One region of the Nocardiopsis codii genome, then DNA from elsewhere that is predicted to be linked to it. Evidence: riboswitches for the same ligand, from Rfam matches in the RefSeq annotation. Region 1 holds a riboswitch; the other holds the start of a gene.
What was found. Region 1 has a riboswitch for glycine ahead of gcvT (glycine cleavage system aminomethyltransferase GcvT). Riboswitches for the same ligand answer to the same signal wherever they lie in the genome.
Positions count from the first base shown of each region.

Region 2: it holds a riboswitch for glycine, as region 1 does, so the genes downstream of both, gcvP (aminomethyl-transferring glycine dehydrogenase) here and gcvT (glycine cleavage system aminomethyltransferase GcvT) in region 1, are expected to answer to the same signal.

Region 1 covers NZ_JAUZMY010000001.1:430,814-442,411, forward strand. Annotated here, with positions in the region: gene Q8791_RS01665 (AMP-binding protein) at 1-343, shown strand, start outside; gene Q8791_RS01670 (3-deoxy-7-phosphoheptulonate synthase) at 594-1,655, shown strand; gene Q8791_RS01675 (metal-dependent hydrolase family protein) at 1,877-3,118, opposite strand; gene Q8791_RS01680 (AbgT family transporter) at 3,247-4,848, opposite strand; gene Q8791_RS01685 (metal-dependent hydrolase family protein) at 4,882-6,156, opposite strand; gene Q8791_RS01690 (Lrp/AsnC family transcriptional regulator) at 6,348-7,373, shown strand; gene blaOXA (class D beta-lactamase) at 7,414-8,343, opposite strand; glycine riboswitch at 8,591-8,691, shown strand; gene gcvT (glycine cleavage system aminomethyltransferase GcvT) at 8,837-9,952, shown strand; gene gcvH (glycine cleavage system protein GcvH) at 10,110-10,490, shown strand; gene Q8791_RS01710 (serine hydroxymethyltransferase) at 10,498-11,598, shown strand, end outside.
Region 2 covers NZ_JAUZMY010000034.1:54,790-66,387, reverse strand. Annotated here, with positions in the region: gene Q8791_RS26520 (MerR family transcriptional regulator) at 1-147, shown strand, start outside; gene Q8791_RS26515 (LacI family DNA-binding transcriptional regulator) at 245-1,384, shown strand; gene Q8791_RS26510 (S9 family peptidase) at 1,718-3,646, opposite strand; gene Q8791_RS26505 (MerR family transcriptional regulator) at 3,783-4,523, opposite strand; gene Q8791_RS26500 (hypothetical protein) at 4,926-5,681, shown strand; glycine riboswitch at 6,043-6,131, shown strand; gene gcvP (aminomethyl-transferring glycine dehydrogenase) at 6,230-9,124, shown strand; gene Q8791_RS26490 (FMN-dependent NADH-azoreductase) at 9,260-9,892, opposite strand; gene Q8791_RS26485 (TetR/AcrR family transcriptional regulator) at 10,033-10,647, shown strand; gene Q8791_RS26480 (tetratricopeptide repeat protein) at 10,764-11,598, shown strand, end outside.

The sequences.
Region 1 (11,598 bases):
ACTCGAAAGCGTCCTGATCGAGCACGAATACGTGGCCGAGGCGGCGGTGGTCCCCTCTCCCGACCCGCTGCGCCTGTCGGTCGCCAAGGCCTACGTGACCCTGGCCGAGGGGGTGCCGCCCGACGCGGACACCGCGCGGGCCATCCTGGCCCACGCCCGTGCGCGGCTGTCGCCGTACAAGAGGGTCCGCCGCCTGGAGTTCGCCGAGCTGCCCAAGACCGTGTCCGGTAAGATCCGACGTGTACAGCTGCGCACGGCGGAGTCCGAGCGCGGTGCGGTCACCGACGGTACGCGCAACCCGCGCGAGTTCTGGGAGGAGGACCTCCCGGGCCTGAAGGGCTGACCCGGCGGGGCCCGGGGGACGGTTCCGACCTCCTCCGCCCGCCATTGCGGCGGATTTCCACGGAAATGGCGTCTCACATAACGAGACGCCTATTTCCCTCCTCGGCCGGTGTGGTGTTTCCCATCCCGTGCCCCGCGTCGGCCCTCCGGCATGACGCCGCCCCGCACACACGGCCGCGCTAGTGTTTTCGTGGCGACAGCGTGACAGCCAGTGCGACACAAGGACAGACGGGACCAAGGGGAACTACACGATGCCGAGCACGAACGACACACGGGTGGCAAGCTACAAGCCGCTCATCGCCCCCCAGGACCTGCTCGCCGAACTCCCGCTGGGCCCGGAGCGCAGCGCCCTGGTGGAGGACTCGCGCGCCGAGGTCAAGCGGGTGCTGGACGGCGACGACGACCGGCTCCTGGTCGTCGTGGGGCCCTGCTCGGTGCACGACCCCGAGTCCGCCATGGACTACGCCCGGCGGCTGGCCGAGCTGGTGCCGTCCCTGCGTGACGAACTGTGCGTGGTGATGCGCGTGTACTTCGAGAAGCCGCGCACCACCGTCGGCTGGAAGGGCCTCATCAACGACCCCCACCTGGACGACACCTACGACGTCCACCACGGTCTGCGCCTGGCCCGCAAGCTGCTCCTCGACATCAACTCCCTCGGCCTGCCCGCCGGAACCGAGTTCCTCGACCCGATCACCCCGCAGTACATCGCCGACGTGGTCTCCTGGGGCGCCATCGGCGCCCGCACGACGGAGAGCCAGGTGCACCGCCAGCTCAGCAGCGGCCTGAGCACCCCGGTCGGCTTCAAGAACGGCACCGACGGTGACGTGCAGGTCGCGGTGGACGCGGTCGGCGCCGCCTCCGCCTCGCACACCTTCTTCGGCGTCGACCCGGCCGGGGCCGGCTCGGTCGTCGTCACCGAGGGCAACCAGGACTGCCACGTGATCCTGCGCGGCGGTCGCAGCGGCCCCAACTTCGACGCGGAGCCGGTCGGCGCCGCGCTCGACGTCATCGAGAAGGCGGGCCTGCCCCGCCGCCTCATGATCGACGCCAGCCACGCGAACAGCGGCAAGGACCACAAGCGCCAGCCCGGCGTGGCCGCGGCGATCGCGGCCCAGGTCGCCGAGGGCCAGAGGGGCATCATCGGCGTCATGCTGGAGAGCTACATCGTCGAGGGCGCCCAGAAGCTCGGTGACCCGGCGGACCTGACCTACGGCCAGTCGATCACCGACAAGTGCATGGGGTGGGAGATCACCGGCGAGGTGCTGGAGCAGCTCGCCGAGGCCGTGCGCCGGCGCCGCAAGAACGCCGCCTGACACACCCCTGCTCCCGCCGACCCCGGCGGTTTCCGGGGACGGCGGGAGCAGGGCCGGTCCGATCGGGCCGTGAGCGGTTCGCGCGAGCGCCCGGCCGGGGCTTCCCGGCCGGGCGCTGTGCGTGGGGCGTGGAGGTCCCGGGCGGCGCCGTCGGGGAAGCGGTGCCGCGGCGGGCCTGCGGGGGTCCCGTGCGAGACGCACCGCCGGGGACCGGTCGGCCCTCAGGCGGTCCGGATGTCCTTCACGACCTCGCCGCCCTGCACCACCAGCACCACGCGGCCCGGGTCTCCGAGCAGCGCGACGTCGACCAGCGGGTCGCCGTCGCACACGACCAGGTCGGCGAGCTTGCCCGCCTCCACGGTTCCGACCCGGTCCGCCGTGCCGAGCAGCTCGGCGGCGTTGCGCGTGCCCGCCACGATCGCGTCCATGGGGCTCATCCCCACCGACACCAGGTGGCGCAGCTCGTTCAGGTTGCGCCCGTGCTCGGAGATGCCCGCGTCGGTGCCCATGGCGACCCGGACGCCCCGCCGCACGGCCTCGGTGATCCGCTCGAAGGTGCGGTCGGCGAGGGCGCGCTTGGTCTCGACGGCCTTCGGCGTCATCAGGTGGACGCGGTCCTCGAAGTCGAAGGTGGCCAGCGTCGGCACCAGGAAGGTCCCCCGCTCCAGCATCAGGTCGATGCCCTCGTCGTCCACCAGGTAGCCGTGCTCGATGCTGGCCGCTCCGCCCAGGACCGCGTTGCGGATGCCCGCCGCTCCCTGCGCGTGGGCGGCGACGGGCCGGCCGCCGTGGCGGGAGGCCTCCTCCACGATGACGGCGATCTCCTCCGACGTCAGCCCCTCGTCGTCGGGGGTGTCCGACGGACTCGACACCCCGCCCGTCGCGCACACCTTGATGACGTCGGCCCCGTCGCGCATGAGGCGCCGCGCGGCCACCCGCGCCTCCTGCGGGGAGTCGACGATCTCGGTCACCGACAGCCCGTGCGCGTGGGGGTCGTGGCCGGAGGGGAGCGTGAAGTCGGCGTGGCCGCCCGTGTGGCTCATCAGCCGCAGCGCGACCCGCATGCGGGGGCCGGGCACGAGGCCGCTCGCCTGCGCGGTGCGGAACCCGGCGTCGGCGCCGCCGAGGTCGCGGACTCCGGTCACGCCCGCCGCCAGGGTGACCCGCATGCGCTCGGCGGTCTCCAGGGCGTGCAGGCTCAGCGGGATGTCCGCGTGGTTGGCGGCCAGCGCCCGGCCGTCGGCGACACCGAGGTGGACGTGGGTGTCGATGAACCCGGGCAGGAGGGTGCGCCCGCCCAGGGACACGGTCCGCGTCGCCCCGTCGGTCTCCGGCGCGCCCGCCGCGGGCCCGGCGTAGGCGACCGTGCCGTCCTCGACCAGCACGGCGGCGTCGGCGACCGGGGGCGCCCCGGTCCCGTCGATCAGGGTCAGGTCTCGGTACAGGGTCCTGGTGCCGGTCATGACGACTCCTCACGTCGGTGGTGCGGTGGTGCGGGGTGCGGTGGTGTGCGGTGGCGCCCGCCCCGCGCCGCTGCGGGAACGGGCGGGGGCCGGGACCCGCGGACGCGGGCCCCGGCCGTGCGGTCGGGTCAGAGGCGCGCGTTCATCCCGGGGCCGATGGGGATGCCGCCGAAGTAGAAGACCGCCAGCACCCCGATCCACAGGACGGTGAACACGATCGTGAAGGGCAGGCACCGGGCGATCACGGTGCCGATGCCCGCCTTGGGCTCGTAGGCGCGCAGGAACCCCAGCATGATCACCAGGTACGGGCTGAGCGGGGACAGGACGTTCGAGGTCGAGTCGCCGATGCGGAACGCGGCCTGGACGAACCCGGGCTCGTAGCCGAGCAGCGCGAACATCGGCACGAAGACCGCCGCGAGCAGAGCCCACATGGCCGAGCCGGAGATGATGAACAGGTTCACCAGGAACGCCAGGAGGATGAAGCACAGGATCGCGCCGAAGCCCGTGAACCCGGTGGCCTCCAGGCCCTCGGCCCCCTGGATGGCGATCCAGCTGGACAGGTTGGTCCAGTTGAACAGCGCCAGGAACTGGGCCATCACGAACGCCAGCACGATGAACGGCGACATCTCCTTGACCGTCTGGCCCATCACCAGCGCCAGGTCGGACCCCTTGCGGATGCTCCCGGTCACGACACCGTAGGTGACGCCGGGGAGGAGCAGCACCATGAGGACGATGAAGACCACCGAGCTGAGCAGCGGGGACTCCGGCAGGAAGGCGCCGTCCGCGTTGCGCATCGGTGCGCCCGGGGGCAGGCACAGGACGAGGACCCCGGCGACGGTCAGCAGCAGGGCCGCCCCGGCCCAGCGCAGGCCGCGCCGCTCGACGTCGGTGAGGTTCGGGTCCATGGCCTTGGCCTCGGCCTCCTCGGTGCCCACCTCGACCCGGACCTTGTCGCGGGTGATCCCCCGGCGGACCAGGGACGGCTCCAGGACGCGGTCGATCATGAGACCGGCGGCGAAGCTGAGGATGAGCGCGATGGTGAGGGTGATGAAGTAGTTGGACACCGGGCTGACGTGGGTGCCCAGCCCGACCGGTCCGGCGGCGGCGTTGGTGATGCCGGACAGCAGCGCGTCGGTGCTGGTGATGAACGGGCTGCAGCTGAACGCGGCCGTGGCCGCGGCGTAGGCGCCGAGAAGGCCCGCGACCGGGTGCCGGCCGGCGGCCTTGAACACCATGGCGGCCAGCGGCGGGATGACCACCATGGCCGCGTCGCTCATGATGCTGCCGGAGACCGCGACGAACGAGGCGACGTAGGGCAGCAGCCAGCGCGGGGCTCCGCCGAAGGCACGGCGCACCAGTGCGGTGAGGAGCCCGGTCCGCTCGGCCACGCCCACGCCGAGCAGGACCGTGAGGACGACGCCGAGCGGCGGGAACGACACGAAGTTGGTGACCAGCGACGTGGTCAGCCAGGTGACGCCCTCGGCCGAGAAGAAGCTCCTCACGGGCTGCGCGCCGTCCTCGCTCCCGGGCACCTCGACCGTGGCCCCGCCGAGGGACATGATCGTTGACAGGACCGCGACGACCGCGAAGAGGATCAGGAACAGGACGAACGGGTCGGGGATCTTGTTGCCGACGCGCTCGATGCCGTCGAGCGTGCGGGCGAGGAGGTGGGGGCGCTCCTGCGCGGTCCCACCGCCGGTCGCGCCCTTCTTGGGGCTCTGCGTGGTCATGGTTACCTCACCGGGGGTCGGGGGCGGGGGCGGTCAGGCCGTGGTCGGCTCCGGTCGGGTGGCGGTGGTGTCCTTGTGGACGGCGCCGTCCTTGACGACCACCGTGATGTTGTCCGGGTCGCCCGGCAGCGTGATGTCGCGGAGGGGGTCGCCGGCGCAGACGACGATGTCGGCGCGCTTGCCGACCTGGAGGGTGCCGACCTGGTCGGCGACCCCCAGGAGTTCGGCGGCCTCGCGGGTCCCGGCGAGGAGTGCGCCCATGGGCGTCATGCCGTGCTCGACGAGCAGGGCCAGCTCCCGGAGGTTGCGGCCGTGCGGGAAGATGCCGGAGTCGGTGCCCAGGGCGACGCGCACCCCGGCGGCGACGGCGGCGGAGATGTTCTCGCCGAGGTGCTCCTGGAGCCTGAGCTTCTTCTCCACCGCGTAGCCGGCCGACTTCGCGGGGTCGGGCGGGGTGGTGGCGGTGGCCAGGGTCGGGACGAGGAAGGCCCCGGTGCGGAGCATCATCTCGATGCCCTCGGCGTCGATCTCGTAGCCGTGCTCGACGCTGGTGACCCCGGCGGTGAGCGCGTTGCGGATGCTGCGGGCGCTCTGGGCGTGGGCGGCGACCGGGATGCCGTGCGCGGCGGCCTCGCGGACGACGACCGTCATCTCCTCGATGTTGAGCCCGTCGTGCCAGGGGGTGTCCTGGGGGCTCCACACGCCGCCGCTGGCCATGACCTTGATGACCCCCGCGCCCTTGCGCATGACCTCGCGGGTACCGCGCAGGACCTCCGCCACGCCGTCGGTGTTGATGGACACCGCTCCGCCGGGGCCCAGCGCGGTGCCGAAGTCGAAGCCGCAGCAGGTGCGGAAGTCCCCGTGGCCGCCGGTGGGGCCGAGGGCGCGGTAGGCGGTGGTGATGCGGGGCCCCGGGACGATGCCCTCCTCCACGGCGCGGACCACCGCGAGGTCGAGCCCCGCGAGGTCCCGGACGCTGGTCACGCCGGCGTCGAGGGTGGCGCGCAGCCGGGGGATGGCCGTGTAGTAGCCGTAGTGGGGCGGCTGGTGCAGGAGCGCGGCGGGGTTCAGGCCGTCGCCCTCCATGGTCATGTGTACGTGGGCGTCGACGAACCCGGGGAGGACGGTGCCGCCGCGGGCGTCGATCTCGCGGTGCGGGGCGGTGATCCCGGGGGCCTGGGCGGCGGGCCCCATCCAGTCGATGCGGCCGTCGCGGGCCACGACCACCCAGTCCTCGCGCGGTCCCGCGCCGGTCGCGTCCACGACCACCCCGTTGCGAACGACGACAGTGGTCTCCTCCGAAGGCATCGGCTCCACCTTCACCCTTCTCCTCGCCAAAGCACCGGACTTCCTTTTCCATAATGTGAAAGAAATAGCCCGACCTTGGTTAACGTCATGGAAACATGCAGCTCAGAGCCGTCTGTCGGCTGTGCGAAAACCTACGCTCGGCCTCCCCTAAGATGCGCAGATCGCCGGAAAAGAGTTTTTCGAGGACGCTGATGCCGGAATCCACCACCCCCAACGAGTTCGACCTCTCACTCGTCAACGCCCTCCAGATGGCCCCCCGCGCCACCTGGGCCGAGCTGTCGCCGATCCTGGAGGTGGACCCGACCACGCTCGCGCGCAGGTGGAAGCGGTTGGAGGAGGAGGGGCTCGCACGGATCGCCGTCTTCCCCCGGCAGCGCGTCATGGCACGGCGCAACCTCTCCTACGTGGAGCTCAGCTGCCGCAACGGCACCGTCGAACGGGTCGCCGCCGCACTGGCGGAGGACCGGGACACCCTCAGCATCCAGTTCGTGGCGGGGTCGCACCAGCTGATGCTCACCGTGATCCCCGGCGCCGGACTGGCCGACTACCTGCTCAACTGGGTCGGCGGCTTCCCCGACGTGGTCTCCTACCGCGTGCACGTGGTGACGGAGGTCCCCCGTGAGGCCTACCTGTGGCAGGTCCGCGCCCTGTCACCCCGGCAGCGGAGCCGGCTGCGATCCCTCGCCCCCGCGGTGAGCCCCCGACCGGACGAGGACCGCGTCACCCCGCTCGACCAGCGGATCATCGACCTGCTGTGCGACAACGCGCGACTCGGCTACCAGCAGATCGCCGAACACCTCGACATCGCGCCGACGACCGCCGCCCGCCGCGTCAACCGGCTCCTGCGCCAGTCCCTCGTCGGGCTGCGCTGCGACATCTCCCGCGCCCGCATGGGCTGGCACGCGGCCGCCACCCTCTGGGGGACCGTGGACCCCCGGGTCCTGGAGGGGGCCAGGGACCTGGGCGAGCGCATTCCCGAGGTGCGCCTGTGCACCACCATCGCCGGGCCGGAGAACACCCTGTTCATCCTGTGGCTGCGCAACGCCCCCGACCTGACCCGGGTGGAGCGGCAGCTCCTGGAGGAGCTTCCCGGCCTGCGCATCGCGGACCGGCGGATGACACTGCGCACCTTCAAGTTCATGGGCGGGGTGATGGACGGCGACCAGCGCTTCACCAGGTCGGTCCCCGTGCAGCTGGTGCCGGCCGGGGCGCCGTGACGCCGGGGCGCCCGGTCGGCATGGGGCGGACCGGCCGGGGTCAGTCCCCCGCGGCCTCCCCGGGAAGCGCGCCGAGCTCCACCAGCAGCTCGCGGGCCAGGGGCTCGCGCAGCTCGGCGTTCGCGTCCTCGTCCATCTCCATGCGCAGGGCGAACGTGTACAGGTCCGCACCGCGCTCCACCCAGCCGACCCACCAGCCGGGGGCGGGATCGACGTCCACCGCCCAGCCGCTCTTGGCGTAGAGGGTGTGGCCGTCGCCCTCCTCGACGAGGGCGATCTCGCGCAGCGCCTCCTGGTGGGCCCGGTCCGCCGGCAGCTCCGCGCGGGCCAGCGAGGCCAGGAACTCGGTCTGCTCCACGGCGGAGATCTCCAACGGACCCTCCAGCCAGAACCGGTCCCGCACGTCCTCGCCGCCGACGTCCCGGTTCCCGTACTCGAACCGGTCCACCCAGGCCGCCATCCGCTCGTGCCCGACCCTGCGGGCCAGCTCCTGGTAGACCGGGAAGTTCGAGGCGGGGAAGGCCTCCCTCAGGGACATGTCCTGTTCCCATGCGTCGACGCGCTGCGGTTCGCCGCCGTAGGGCAGCACCTCGTCCAGGCCCGACACCGCTCCCGTCTCCAGGCCGATCAGGGTGTTGGCCATCTTGAACGTGGACGCGGGCACCGCGCGCTCGTGGGCGGCGTCCGCCCCGACGACGGTCGACTCCCTGGCGCGGGTGTCGTGGAGCACGAACGTGCCCTCCACCCCCGCGTCGTCGAACACCGACTCCAGGTCCGGCCGCTCCACCGTGGTCACGTCGCCGCGCTGTTCCGGCGGTCGCGCCCCCGCCAGACCCTCGTCCGGCGCCTCGGACCCGGCGTCGCCGCCCTGCGCACACGCGGTCCCGGCGACCAGGGTGAGGGCGCACCCGGCGGCGAGCACCGCGGCCGCGCGCGCCGCTCCGGACCGCCGCGGCCTCCCCCGTACCACCGGAACCACTGTCTCCCCCGGTCGGCCCGTCGTCCGGATCCCGTGCTCGTCGGCTCGCACCGTTCATCCCTCCCACGCAGGAAGCCCGTCCCCGGCTCACGCTAACCTCTGGCACGCCCCGCCGCGAAGGGTTCGGGGAGACTGCCGCCGCCCGGATCACGGCTCCTGCGCCGCCGCGGAGGGGCCCTCCCCCGGCACGGGCACCCTCGGGTGCCGTGTTCGCCCGCTGCTAGGCTGAGCGTGTTGCTGACCCCGTACGGGAGAGTGCCCGCGTATCCATCTCGGGCCGCCGAAGGAGCAATCCCTCCCCAAGACAACCTCTCAGGCACAGCGGACCGTACGGGCGAGACCACTCTGGAAAGCAGGGACAGGCGTCCCTCGCCGAAGGTGCAAGCCACGCCGAGCGCGCGGTGAAGCTCTCAGGCACAGATGACAGAGGGGGAGGATGGCAACGCCTCTGCACGACACGACGCCCATCCTCTCGGGAGTGCCCATGTCAGATCCCGCATCAGCGCCGCGCGCCACCGCGCTCCGCGAGGTCCACGAGAAGGCCGGTGCCACGCTCGTCGACTTCGCCGGATGGCTCATGCCGCTGCGCTACGGCAGCGAGACCGCCGAGCACAAGGCGGTCCGCGAGGCCGCCGGACTCTTCGACCTCTCCCACATGGGCGAGATCCGCCTCACCGGACCGCAGGCCGCCGCGGCCCTCGACTTCGCCCTGGTCGGCCACCTGTCCAAGGTCAAGGTCGGCCGCGCCCGCTACACCATGATCACCAACGCCGAGGGCGGCGTCCTGGACGACCTCATCGTCTACCGGCTGGGCGAGGAGGAGTACCTCGTCGTGGCCAACGCCGCCAACGTGCCCGCGGTCTCCGCCGCGCTGGCCGAACGCGCCGGCGGCTTCGACGTCGAGGTCGCTGACGAGTCCGCCGACCACGCGCTGATCGCGGTCCAGGGGCCGCGCGCCGTCGAGATCCTGGCGCCGCTCACCGACGCGGACCTGGACGACATCCGCTACTACGCGGGCTACGAGCACACCGTCGCCGGTCAGCCCGTCCTGCTCGCCCGCACCGGCTACACGGGCGAGGACGGTTTCGAGATCTTCGTGCGGCCCGCCGAGAAGGCGCCCCAGGTCTGGGACGCCCTCATGGCCGAGGGCGAGCGGCACGGGCTCGTACCGGCCGGGCTGTCGGCCCGCGACACCCTCCGCATGGAGGCCGGGATGCCCCTGTACGGGCAGGAGCTCACCGACGGGCTCACCCCCTTCGACGCCGGGCTGGGCCGCGTGGTCAAGTTCGAGAAGGACGGCGACTTCGTGGGCCGTACGGCCCTGGAGGAGGCGTCCCGCACCTCCCGCCCCCGCCGTCTCATCGGCCTCGTCGCGCGCGGTCGCCGCCCGCTGCGCAGGGGCCAGGACGTCCTCCGCGACGGCGTGACCGTCGGCACCCTCACCAGTGGCGCGCCCTCCCCCACCCTGGGCCGCCCCATCGCCATGGCCTACGTGGACGGCGACCTCGACACCACGACCGGCGCGTTCACCGTGGACGTGCGCGGAAGGGGCGAGGACGTCGACGTGGTCGAACTGCCGTTCTACAAGCGGCAGTCGTAGGAGCAGGGGCCTTCACACCCCGAAGGCCCGTACGCCCCGCACGGCGGGATCCCCGGACCGGGGACCGGCACGCACGGGGCGCGACCGGGCGTAGGCCGGGCCGGGCAACCGTACGGGCGCGCGGCAGGAAAATGGAACACCTCCAAGGAGAGTTGAAGTGAGCGTTCCCACGGAGCTGGGTTACACGGCCAAACACGAGTGGGTCGTGGTCGAGGACGGGATCGCCACCGTCGGCATCACGTCCTTCGCCGCCGAGGCCCTGGGCGACATCGTCTACGTCGAGCTGCCCGGGGTCGGCAGCGAGGTGACCGCCGGAGAGCCGAGCGGAGAGGTGGAGTCCACCAAGTCCGTCAGCGACATCTACTCGCCGGTGAGCGGAGAGGTCGTCGAGGTCAACGAGTCCCTCGAGGACTCGCCCGAGACGATCAACTCCGCCCCCTTCGAGGGCGGCTGGCTGTTCAAGGCCCGGATCACCGGGGAACCCTCCGGACTGCTCTCCGCCGAGGAGTACACGAAGCTGACCGAAGGCGAGGAGTAGGCCCCCGATGGCTACTGACAACACGCTCAACCAGACCCTGAGCGAACTGGACCCCGAGGTGTCGGCCGCGGTCGACGCGGAGCTGGCCCGCCAGCGCGACACCCTGGAGATGATCGCCTCGGAGAACTTCGCCCCCCAGGCGGTGATCGAGGCGCAGGGCACCGTCCTGACCAACAAGTACGCCGAGGGCTACCCCGGCCGCCGCTACTACGGCGGGTGCGAGCACGTCGACGTCGTGGAGCAGCTCGCGATCGACCGCGCCAAGGCGCTGTTCGGCGCCGAGCACGCGAACGTGCAGCCGCACTCGGGCGCACAGGCCAACACGGCCGTGTACTTCGCGCTGCTCAGGCCGGGTGACACCATCCTGGGCCTGGACCTGGCCCACGGCGGCCACCTCACCCACGGCATGCGGATCAACTACTCCGGCAAGATCCTCAACGCGGTGGCCTACCACGTGCGCGACGAGGACGGCACCGTCGACTACGACGAGGTCCAGGCGCTCGCCAAGGAGCACCAGCCGAAGATGATCGTCGCGGGCTGGTCGGCGTACCCGCGCCAGCTGGACTTCGCCCGCTTCCGGGAGATCGCCGACTCCGTCGGCGCCCTGCTGATGGTCGACATGGCGCACTTCGCGGGCCTGGTCGCCGCCGGGCTGCACCCCAACCCGGTGCCGTTCGCCGACGTGGTCACCACCACCACGCACAAGACGCTGGGCGGCCCGCGCGGCGGCATGATCCTCGCCAAGTCCGAGTTCGGCAAGAAGATCAACTCCGCGGTGTTCCCCGGCATGCAGGGCGGACCGCTGGAGCACGTGATCGCCGCCAAGGCGGTCTCGTTCAAGGTCGCCGCGGGCGAGGAGTTCGCCGAGCGCCAGCGCCGCACCATCAGCGGTGCGCGCCTGCTCGCCGAGCGCCTCACCCGGCCGGACATGGCCGAGGTCGGCGTCAAGGTCGCCTCCGGGGGCACGGACGTGCACCTGGTCCTGGTGGACCTGGTCGACTCCCAGCTCAACGGCCAGGAGGCCGAGGACCGCCTGCACGACATCGGGATCACGGTCAACCGCAACGCGGTGCCCAACGACCCGCGTCCGCCGATGGTCACCTCCGGC
Region 2 (11,598 bases), on a different contig from region 1:
ATGTTCGGCCTGGCGCTGGCCCACGTGTGGCGCGAGCTGGAGGAGGCGCTGGGCGTGGTCCCCGACGAGGAGCGGACCGAGCTGCCCTCCGCGCCCCCGCCCGTGGACGAACTCGCCAGGCGGCGCAGGGAGCGCCGCACCGGCTGACCCCGGAGCGTCCGCACCTGCCCCCGAAGGTGCAAACAGATGACAGCCCGCGCAAGTGTCCGCAAGCCGCTTGCGGTCCATGTCCTACCTTGGGAGCATGAAACGTCGACTCGCGGAGGTCGCCGAGAAGGTCGGGGTGAGCGAGGCCACGGTCAGCCGGGTCCTCAACGACAAGCCCGGCGTCTCCTCCAGTACGCGTGAAGCGGTCCTCACGGCCCTCGACGTCCTCGGATACGAACGCCCCACCCAGCTCCGGGGGGTGCGGGCACGCCTGGTGGGCCTGGTCCTGCCCGAGCTGCAGAACCCGGTCTTCCCCGCCCTGGCCGAGGTCATGGCGACGGCGCTCGCCCAGGGCGGGTTCGCCCCGGTGCTGTGCACGCGCACGGCCGGAGGGGTCTCGGAGTCCGACTACGTCGAACTGCTGCTCGCCCAGCAGGTCTCGGGGATCATCTTCGCGGGAGGCCTCTACGCACAGGGGGACGCCGCGCACGCGCACTACGAGGACCTGTACGAGCGCAGTCTGCCCGCGGTCCTGGTCAACGCCGCCGTCGACTCCCTGGACTTCCCGCGGGTGTCCTGTGACGACGCCGTGGCGGTGGAGCAGGTGGTCGACCACCTGAGAGCCCTGGGCCACGAGCGGATCGGCATGGTTGCGGGTCCGCCCGACCACGTGCCCTCCCGGCGCAAGATCGCGGCCCTGCGCGCGTGCGCGGTCGAGGGGGCGCCCGAGCCGAGGGTCGAGCACGTCCTGTACTCGATGGAGAACGGGAGGGCCGCGGCCGACCGGCTCCTGGAGGAGGGTGTCACCGGCATCCTGTGCGCGAGTGACGTCATGGCGCTGGGCGCGGTGCGCGCCGCCCGGCGCAGAGGGCTGTCGGTTCCGCACGAGGTGTCCGTCGTCGGTTACGACGACTCGCCGCTGATGGCGTGCACGGACCCGCCGCTGACCACGGTCCGCCAGCCGATCGAGGCCATGGGCCGGTCGGCGGTGGAGCTGTTGACGAGGTGGATCGAGGGCGGGTCGGCCTCCCGCGCCGAGCTGGTGTTCGAGCCCGAGCTGGTGGTGCGCTCCTCGACCGGGCCGGTCCGCGAGCGGGCCGAGCCCGCCCCGACCCAGGTTCGGCGCCCCGGGGGGCCGGGAGCGGAGCGGGGCGTGGGACAGGGGTGTGGCGGAGGTGTCCGCCGCACCCCTTCGTCATGCCTTCGTCAGGCGGATCCACCCCGCTCCGATGAGTGATCCAGGTCTTGTTGTCCCTGCATCGTGGGCTTGTGTCGCTTGTTTGTGGTCCGGTGTCGGGTTCTTGCGTGGTCGAGCCCGGCAGACCTATGGTTCCGGCACCAGCGCATGGCTTCGTCGGGGGAAGGAGTCGGAGAACCTGGGGAGGGGCGGTGGTCCTGCCGGAGCACACCGGGGTCCCGGTGGCCGACGGCCCCCTCGACGCGGGGCGCCTTCCGTCGGACACCGCCGTGTGGCTGCGCGGTCGGGAGCCCGCGTGACGGCGGGTACGCGGGCTCCCTCCCGGCCGGGCCGGGTCCGGCCCCGGCGCCGCACGGGGCCGGCCGCACCGGGTCAGGACGTGGCCGAGGAGTGCCCGCCCAGGTGCCGGGCCAGGAAGCGCTCGAGCGTGCGGTACAACTCGATGTTGCTGTCCGCGTTGGTGAACCAGTGGCCCTCGGACTCGTTCATCAGGTACTCGACCTCGGCTCCGCGGGAGCGAAGCGCCTCGACGATGCGGTCGGAGTGGCGGCGGGCGACGCGCACGTCGTTGGCGCCGTGGATCAGCAGCAGGGGCGCGGTGATGTCGTCGACCCGGCTGATGGGCGAGCGGGCGAGCATGTCGGCCTCCTGGCGGGGGTCGTCCGGGTCGCCGATGTAGCGCAGGTAGCTGTTCTCGACGAGGCGGCGGGCGGCCGGGACGACCGACCGGACGAGGTCGACGAGGTCGGACATTCCCGTGTAGCTGACCGCGGCGGCGAACCGGTCCGGGGTGAACGCGGCCCCGACGAGTGCGGCGTAGCCGCCGTAGGAGCAGCCGTAGACCGCGACCCGGTCCGGGTCGGTGAAGCCCTGCTCGACCGCCCAGTCGAGGGCGTCGATCAGGTCGTCGTGCATGCGTCCGGCGAACTGGCCTATCGCGGCCCGGGTGTGGGCCTTGCCGTAGCCGGTGGAGCCGCGGAAGTTCACCTGCAGCACCGCGTAGCCGCGGTTGGCCAACAGCTGCACCTCCGGGTCGTAGCACCAGCTGTCGCGGTACCACGGCCCGCCGTGCACCAGCAGCACGGTCGGCAGGTCGCGGGGCTCGACCCCGACAGGGAGGGTGAGGTGGCAGGGCAGGGCCAGGCCGTCGCGGGCGGTGACGGTGATCGGGGCGACCGGTGCCAGCTGGGCCGGGTCGAGGTGGGGGAACGGTCGGAACAGGCGGCGCGCCCGTCCCGTGGCGTGGTCGTAGAACCAGGTGACGCCGGGATCGCGGTCGTGGGTGAAGTCCACCACCCAGCGCTGCGCCGTGGCGTCGCAGGACACGTGGGCCAGGTCGCCGTCGGACAGCTCGGCCAGCCGCGGCAGTACCGTGGCGAAGTGCGGGTCGAGCGCGTGGATCTCCTGACGGGCGCCGAGGTAGCGGGCGCCGAGCAGTTCCCCGGTGCTCGGGTGCAGGATCAGCGAGGACGGGAAGCGCGGGTCGGCCTCGGGGCGGGGGGTGTCCAGGTCGAAGACGGGGTGGCTGTCCACCCCGATCTGCTCGCCGGTCGCCAGGTCGACCCGGACCAGGCGGGTGCGGTCCGACCCGCGCGACGAACCGATCCAGAGTCCGCCTCCGTCCGGGGTGGGCGCGGCGGGAAGGACCGCGAGGAGGATGTCCGTGCCGGGGAACCGCGCGATGGGGCGGCGCTCACCCGCGGCCCACTCCGACAGCACGTGGTCACCGCCCTCCTCCATGGTGAAGACCAGCAACCGGTCGGGGGTGCGCGTCCAGGACTGGACGTCGCCGGGATTCTCCGCGACCAGGGTCAGCCGACCGGTCGCCAGGTCGAGCTCGAAGAGGTCGATCAGGTCGGGACGGCGCATGTTGAGCTGCACGAAAGCCGTTCCCGGCCGGTCCGGCGGCAGCTGCGCGCCGAGCAGCCGCACACCCTTGAAGGGCGTCAGGTCGACCGCGGACTCGTCGGGCCGGGCCGGGTCGGCGCGGTACAGGTGCCAGTTCTCGTCGCCGTCGGTGTCCTGCTGGAACAGCAGGTAGCGGCCGTCGGCGGTCCAGAAGAAGGTGTCGATGCTGCGCCGGGTGTCGGAGGTGATGCGCCGCCCGCCCGGGGCGTCGGCGCCGTGTACGCCGTCGGGGGTGGCCCAGTCCGAGTCCAGGTCGCGGAGGAACACGTTGAGCCGCCCGTGCCACGGGGCGAGGTAGGCGACCTTCGTGCCGTCCGGGGACAGCAGGGCCCGGCTACGGGCGGGTGGGCCGAAGAACTCTTCGACGGTGATCAGCTTCGACGGAGCGGTCATGACGGGTCCTCGAGGTCGACGGTGCGAGCACCCCCGAGTCCACTCCCCGACGTCGCGTCACACTCAAGACGGGGCGGCATGACCTGTGTCACAGGACATCGCGGAGTGCGGACCGGTGGAGCCCCGCGCAGGCCGATCAGGCCCCGTCGCGTCGGGCCAACCGCTGCTGGACCCGGCGCAGGACGCGGTGCTGCACGGGTCTGAGCGTCTGCTCGCCCAGCTCGTCCACCAGGGCTGAGGCCCGCGCGTCGAACGGGGACAGATCGGCCAGCCGCGCGACCACCGGCTCGAAGTGGGCGACCAGCTCGTCGATCAGCGATGCGACCTCGTCGTCCGGGGTGTCGGGCTCGAGGGCGTAGAAGCGCGCCGTCAGCGGTGCGGACGCGGCCATGCCGTCGTCCGCCTCGCCGAACAGGGCGGCGAATCCCGCCGGGCCGTCCTCGGCGAGCAGGTGTCCGACCAGGATCAGCTGTTCGTGCTCGTAGCGGGCCATGTCCGCCGGCACGTCCGCCTCGGGGGCGGAACGCCATGCCGACAGCTCCGGGGGCAGGTCGGGCGGAGCACCGCTGCGGCGCAGCGCGGCGATGCCGGCCCGGCGGGCGGTGAGCCTTTCGATGTCGGCGGCGGCCTGGCGGTCGAGCTCTTCGAGCAGTTCCTCCGCGGACACCGGATCGTCCAGCACCGCGGGGACGACGGACAGCGGTACGCCGAGTCCGGTCATCCTCGTGATGCGCAGGAGCCGGACGAGGTGGCCGACGTCGTAGTGCCGGTAGCCCCCGGCCGAGCGCGGCGGCTCGGGCAGCAGCCCGATCTGGTGGTAGTGGCGCAACGTGCGGACGGTGACGCCGGCCAGCTCGGCGAGCTCGCTGCTGAGCATCGGGCAGCTCCTTCGGTTCCGGGGCGCGCAGAGTACGCGAGACGAGGATGAACCACACCGGGTCCGGGCCCGCAACAGATCGACCAGCGGCAGCGCCGCCGCGACGGCGCTGCCGAGCGGGCTCAGCGGAGGCGACGCGGGGGAGGAGACGACGGCCGGGCACTGTTCGAGCGGCATGCGACCAGGAAAGACCCGGACGTCACGTCACAGTCAAGCGTGGCCGCGGCCGGCGCCCCCTCGGGGGGTCCCGCTGCGCCGCGGCCCGCCGTGGCTCCGGGAGAAGCGGGCCGAATCCCGTGGCACCCCTCCTCGGCCCCGCGCACCGCCGCCCGAACACCTCGCGGAGGGCGGTTGAGTGTCCGTACTCATGCCAGCCGCGGGCCCGGCCCGCACGATGGACCCATGACCTTTCGCCAGAAGCACACCCCCCTCGCCCCCGTTCTCGCCACGACGCTGGGCGCAGTGGTCCTCATGGTCGCAACCGCCGCGTGCGCGTCCCCTCAGGCGGTGGAACCCAGCTCCTCCGAGCAGGAGGCGCTCCCCGAGCTGAACCCGGACGGCAGCGCCCCCTCCGAGGCGATGTCCCTGGAGGAGGCCGCACCGTTCCTGGAGGCCCAGGGCTACCTCCCCGCCGAGGGCGACCTCAGCGGTTACGAGATCGGCTACCTCCCCGACGCCGTGGAGGGCACCCCCTACGACCACGACGTCAACGCGTGGTACTCCCAGGAGGGGTTCGTCCTGCCCGACGTCGAGGAGGTCGAGCGGTCCTGGCTGCCCGACACCGTGGACGTGGACCACCTCGTCGACGACGACGGCCGGGTCCTCCCCGAGCGGGAGGTGTTCACCCCCTCCGACGTGTACGTCACGGTCTACCGGCACGCGAGCTTCACCGACGTGGACTCCTACCTGGAGCCGGAGAGCGAGGGCGGCACCACCCTGGAGGAGGCGTTGCCCGGAGGCGGCGTCAGGGAGCTCCCGGACGGCACCGGCCACTACAACGGCGCCGGGGCGCTCTTCGTCCCCGAACCCGGAGTGGTGGTCCAGGTCTCCTACATGGACGACACCGTCATGGACGCACTTCTGGAGAGCCCCGACGGCGTCGTGGAGGGCCACCCCGAGGAGGTCCTGCTGATCGTCGAGGGCATCGAACCCGTGTAGACCCCTGACAGGGCTTCCCGGAACTCCTGGGGGCACGGCGAAGGGCGTCGGGATCGGTGCGTGCGGGCCGACCCCGACGCCCTTCCGGCAGCACTGCCTTCCGACGGCACTCCACATCCGTCCGCGCGACCACGTGCTCCCTCCGACGGACCGGCGCGATCCGCGCCCCCGCGCGGGCGGCACCGGCGCGGGAGGGGCGGTCGGCCCGGCGTTCCCGGCCGTGTGGCGCCGCGCACGGGTTCGGCGAAACGCGCGGGCGGACTCGGCCACATCAGCGCGCATCGAGTACGGTCATACTCACAACAGGGATGAAAGGCGACATTCGCCCTGTCCCCACATGTACATAGCGTCAACAGGCTGTCAATACCGCGCGGGAGAGACCCCGGCAGGGGCGCCGACGGGGCAATACTCCCCAGTAACCTCTCAGGCACCACGGACCGCGCGGAGAAGGCCGCTCTGAAGCCTGGGCACGTCCGTGCCCGGTGACAGAGGGGGAGACCGTGAGGAACACCGCCGAGCCCACTCGGCCCTGTCACCAGGAGGTCTCCGTGCCCGACCAGCCCGTGAACACCCCCGGCGCACCCGCCAGGGTGTTCGCCGACCGCCACATCGGCCCCACTCCGGCCGAGACCCAGGAGATGCTCAAGACGGTCGGCTACGGCTCCACCGCCGAGCTCATGGCGGCGGCCGTGCCGGAGTCCATCCTCACCGGACCGGGCCGCAGCGCCCCGCTGGCCCTGCCCGAGGCGATCGGCGAGGCCGAGGCGCTGGCCGAACTCCGCGACCTCGCCGCGCGCAACGACGTGCGCACCTCCCTGCTCGGCCAGGGGTACTACGGCACCTTCACCCCGCCGGTCATCCTCCGCAACATCATGGAGAACCCGGCCTGGTACACGGCCTACACGCCCTACCAGCCCGAGATCTCCCAGGGCCGCCTGGAGGCCCTGCTCAACTTCCAGACCATGGTCTGCGACCTGACCGGCCTGCCGGTCTCCGGCGCGTCCCTCCTGGACGAGTCGACCGCCGCGGCCGAGGCCATGACCCTCGCCCGCCGGGCCTCCAAGAGCAAGGCCGACGTCTTCGTCGTCGACGCCGACGTCTTCCCGCAGACCCTCCAGGTCCTCCGCACCCGCGCCGAGCCCCTCGGCATCGAGGTCGTCGTCGCCGACCTGTCGCAGGGCCTGCCCGAGGGCGACGCCTTCGGCGTCCTCGTGCAGTACCCCGCCGCCAGCGGCGCGGTGAGCGACCCGGCCGCGGTCGTCTCCGCCGCCCACGAGCGCGGGGCCCTCGCCGTGGTGGCCGCCGACATCCTCGCCCTGACCCTGCTGCGCAGCCCGGGCGAGCTCGGCGCCGACATCGCCGTCGGATCCACCCAGCGCTTCGGCGTCCCGCTCGGGTTCGGGGGACCGCACGCCGGCTACATGGCCGTCGGGGAGAAGCTGCGCCGCCAGCTGCCCGGCCGCCTGGTGGGCGTCTCGGTGGACAACGCGGGCAAGCCCGCCTACCGGCTCGCCCTGCAGACCCGCGAACAGCACATCCGGCGCGAGAAGGCCACGAGCAACATCTGTACCGCGCAGGTGCTGCTCGCCATCATGGCCGGGATGTACGCCGTCTACCACGGCCCCGACGGACTGCGTGCGATCGCCCGCCAGGTGCACACCCGCACCGCGGCCCTGGCCGACGCCCTCGTCGAGCGCGGGTTCGAGATCGTCCACTCCGCCTACTTCGACACCCTGCGCGTGCGCGTGCCCAGTGCCGCCGGCGTCGTGGAGACCGCGCTGGAGGCCGGGTACAACCTCCTGACCGTCGACCAGCACACGGTCGGCGTGAGCGTGGACGAGACCACCTCCGAGGCGGACCTGGAGGCGGTGCTGGAGGCCTTCGGCGAGGCCGAGCGCGGCTCCTCCAAGGCGCGACTGGTCGTGGACCGGGCCGCCGGACGCCTTCCCGCAGGGCTGTCCCGGGAGACCGACTACCTCTCCCACCCGGTGTTCAACACCCACCGGAGCGAGACCTCCCTGCTGCGCTACATGCGCCGCCTGTCCGATCGGGACCTGGCCCTGGACCGCACGATGATCCCGCTGGGCTCCTGCACCATGAAGCTCAACTCGACCACGGAGATGGAGCCCGTCACCTGGCCGGAGTTCGCGGGCCTGCACCCCTTCGCGCCGCTCGACCAGGCGGCCGGGAGCATGACCGTGATCCGCGACCTGGAGGCCTGGCTGGCCGAGGTCACCGGCTACGACGCCGTGTCCCTCCAGCCCAACGCCGGGTCACAGGGCGAGTTCGCCGGACTGCTCGCCATCCGGGGCTACCACCGCTCACGCGGCGACGCCCACCGCGACGTCTGCCTCATCCCCAGCTCCGCGCACGGCACCAACGCGGCCAGCGCCGTGATGGCGGGCATGCGCGTGGCCGTGGTCGCCTGCGACGACAACGGCAACGTCGACCTGGACGACCTGAGGGCCAAGACCGCCCGGCACGCGGACGACCTGGCCGCCATCATGGTCACCTACCCGTCCACGCACGGCGTGTACGAGGACACCATCACCGAGGTGTGCCGCCTGGTCCACGAGGCCGGCGGCCAGGTGTACGTCGACGGCGCCAACCTGAACGCGCTCCTCGGCTGGGCCAAGCCCGGCGAGTTCGGCGCCGACGTCAGCCACCTGAACCTCCACAAGACGTTCTGTATCCCGCACGGCGGCGGCGGGCCCGGTGTGGGCCCTGTCGCGGTCCGCTCGCACCTGGCCGGCTTCCTGCCCAACCACCCGACCCAGTCCGAGGCGGGCCCGCACACGGGCGTCGGCCCGGTGTCGGGCGCCCCGTTCGGGTCGGCGGGCATCCTGCCCATCTCCTGGGCGTACGTCCGGATGATGGGCGAGGGGGGCCTGCGCTCCGCCACCGAGGTCGCGGTCCTGTCCGCGAACTACCTGGCCAAGCGGCTGGAGCCGTACTTCCCGGTCCTCTACACGGGCGAGGGGGGCCTGGTGGCGCACGAGTGCGTCATCGACATCCGCCCGCTCCAGAAGGCGAGCGGGATCAGCAACGAGGACGTGGCCAAGCGGCTGATGGACTACGGGTTCCACGCTCCGACGATGTCCTTCCCGGTCAACGGCACCCTGATGGTGGAGCCGACCGAGAGCGAGAACCTCGCCGAGCTGGAGCGGTTCGTGGAGGCGATGATCGCGATCCGCGCCGAGATCGACCGGGTGGCCGCGGGGGAGTGGGACGCCGGGGACAACCCCCTGCGCAACGCCCCGCACACCGCGGAGGCGGTGACCGCCGACGAGTGGGAGCACGGCTACACCCGCGCCGAGGCGGCGTACCCGCTGCCGTCGCTGCGCATGGACAAGTACTGGCCGCCGGTCGGCCGGATCGACCAGGCCTACGGTGACCGCAACCTGGTCTGCTCGTGCCCGCCGCCGGAGGCCTTCGCGATGTAGGCCCCGCGCGGTCGAGGGGCGCCGGTCCGCGGACCGGCGCCCCTCCGCGTGTCCGGGGACACGGGTGACACATTCCCTCATATGAATCTACATCGTAAAGGCAGCCGTCCTCGACAGCGGACAGGTGCCGAGTTCTCAGCGCGCGGCGAGCACCCGGCCGGCCTCGCGGGCGCCGGCCAGGGCCCGGGTGTGCTCCTGCTCGGCGAGGTCCTTGAGGGCCTCCATGCCCGGTGTGGTCGCGGCCAGGGTGAGTTCGCGCTTGATGAGCGTCAGGTCGGCCTGCCAGATGTCGGCGATCACACGCTCCAGGTAGGGGGTGGAGTGGTCCCAGCCCTCGCGGGGGGATCCGGGGCCGTACCCGCCGCCGAGGGTGGTGGCGAGCACGGTGGGGGTGCCCTTCAGCAGGGGGGTGGTGGGGCCGGCGCCCGCGATCACCAGATCGACCCAGGCCTTGAAGTGCTGGGAGACGCCGTAGTTGTACAGCGGCACGGCCAGGATCACGGTGTCGGCCTCCTGGAGCTCGGCGGCCAGTTCGGCCGCCAGGGCCAGGGACTGCTGCTGGGCCGGGGAGCGGTCGTCCTCGGCCGTGCCGGCGCCGGTGGTGGCCAGGGCCCAGGCGTCGGCGGGCAGCGGGTCGGTGCCCAGGTGGCGGCGGGTGACGGCGCCCTGCGGGTGGGCGGCCGTCCATTCGGCCTCGGCGAGGTCGGCGATCTCGGCGCTGCTGGAGACGGTCGGCAGGATGCTGGCGTCCAGTCGGAACAGGTTCATCGGGCTCTCTTCCCCCAAGGGTGTTCGTGTCCGCGGGATGCGGAGTGCTCACGCCGCCGGACGGCTCGTCCGGCGGCGTGACCATGCTCCACTATAAACGGACTTTACCCCGCTTAGTGTTCCCGGGGTAGATTGGCCGTGTGACTACGCCCCTGGTGCCCTTCGGGAAGTCGCGCGGCGAACGCGCGGACGCCGCACGCAACCGCGAACGCCTGCTGGAGGCGGCCCGCGCGGTGATCGCCGAACAGGGAACCTCGCAGGTGACCATGGACGGCCTCGCCGAACGGGCCGGACTGGGCAAGGGCACGGTCTTCCGCCGCTTCGGCAGCCGCGCCGGCATCTTCCGGGCCCTGCTCGACGACGACGAGCGCCGCTTCCAGGAACGGGTCCTGTCCGGGCCGCCGCCGCTGGGGCCGGGCGCCGACCCCGTGCGGCGCCTGGTCGCCTACGGGTGCGAGCGCGTCCCCTTCCTCCTGGAGCACCACGCGATCGCGCGGGCCGCCGTGGACCGCTCGCATCCGACTCCGGCGGGCGCGGCGAGCATGACCCAGCCCCACCTCCGCATGCTCCTGGGCCTGGCCGGCCTGCCCCCGGCCCACCTGGACGGCCTCACCGTGCAGCTCACCGCAGCCCTGGAAGGGCCCCTGATGCTGTACCTGTCGGCGGAGGAGGTCCCCGAACTGCCGGAGCCGGGAGCCCCCCACCCCCTGGTCGACGGTTGGCGGTTCCTGGTCGAACGCCTCGTCGGGGGCTGACATCCGTGTGCTCGCCGCCCGGGACGCCGCCTCCCGGCGGGAGCCGCGTTAGAGTTGCGGCGACACGGACCCGGGTCCCACCGCGGGACCCGCCGCCCCCATGGAAAGCGGAAGCAATGACCACGACGTCCGGACATCCCGCACGCTCTGGCCCCGCCGATCCGCCCCCGGCGACCGACCCCGAGGACACCGGGGAGCCAGACGCGACCTCCGCCCGGGACGCCGCCGACCTGTGCGACCAGGCTCAGGACCTCGCCGAGAACGGCCACCTCAAACGCGCCGCCAAGCTCTACCGGCGGGCCGCCGACTCGGGCCCGCGCCCGCCGCTGCTGGCCCGTGCCCTGCTCGGCCTGGCCGTCGTCGAGGACCAGCGGGGCGACCTTCCCGCCGCCCGTGAGGCGGCGCGCCGGGCGGTGGCCACCGGCGACCCCAGGTACGCCCCGCGGGCCGCCTACCACCTCGGGCTCTCCCTCGAACAGGACGGGGAGTACGCGGAGGCCGAGAGCGTGTGGCTCCGGCTCCTCGACCTGGGAGACCCCGGCTTCGTCGCCGTCGCCCGCTACGGACTGGCTCGGTCCGCGGAGGACCGCGGGGACGCCGCCGGTGCGGAGGAGCACTGGGAGGCGGCGCTCGGCCTCCCGCCGGGCCCCGCCCCGATCAGTCGACTGCACGCGACCACCGTCGTCGACGCCGCCCGCGACCTGGCCGGGCGCCTGCTCGGCCGAGGGCTGCCGGGCGCCGCCGCGGCGGCCGTCGAACGCGGCCTGGCGGTCGCGGACGACCCGGGTCTGCGTCTGCTGCGCGCGGCGTCCCACCTCGAACACGCCATCGCCGACGTCGGCGCGATCGTCGACCCCGGGGAGGGGGCGCAGGACGCGCCCCGGCCGGACGCGGGTACCTCGGCCTCGGCCGTGGAACTCCTGGCCGGGTTGCTCTCCCTGCGGGGGGAGC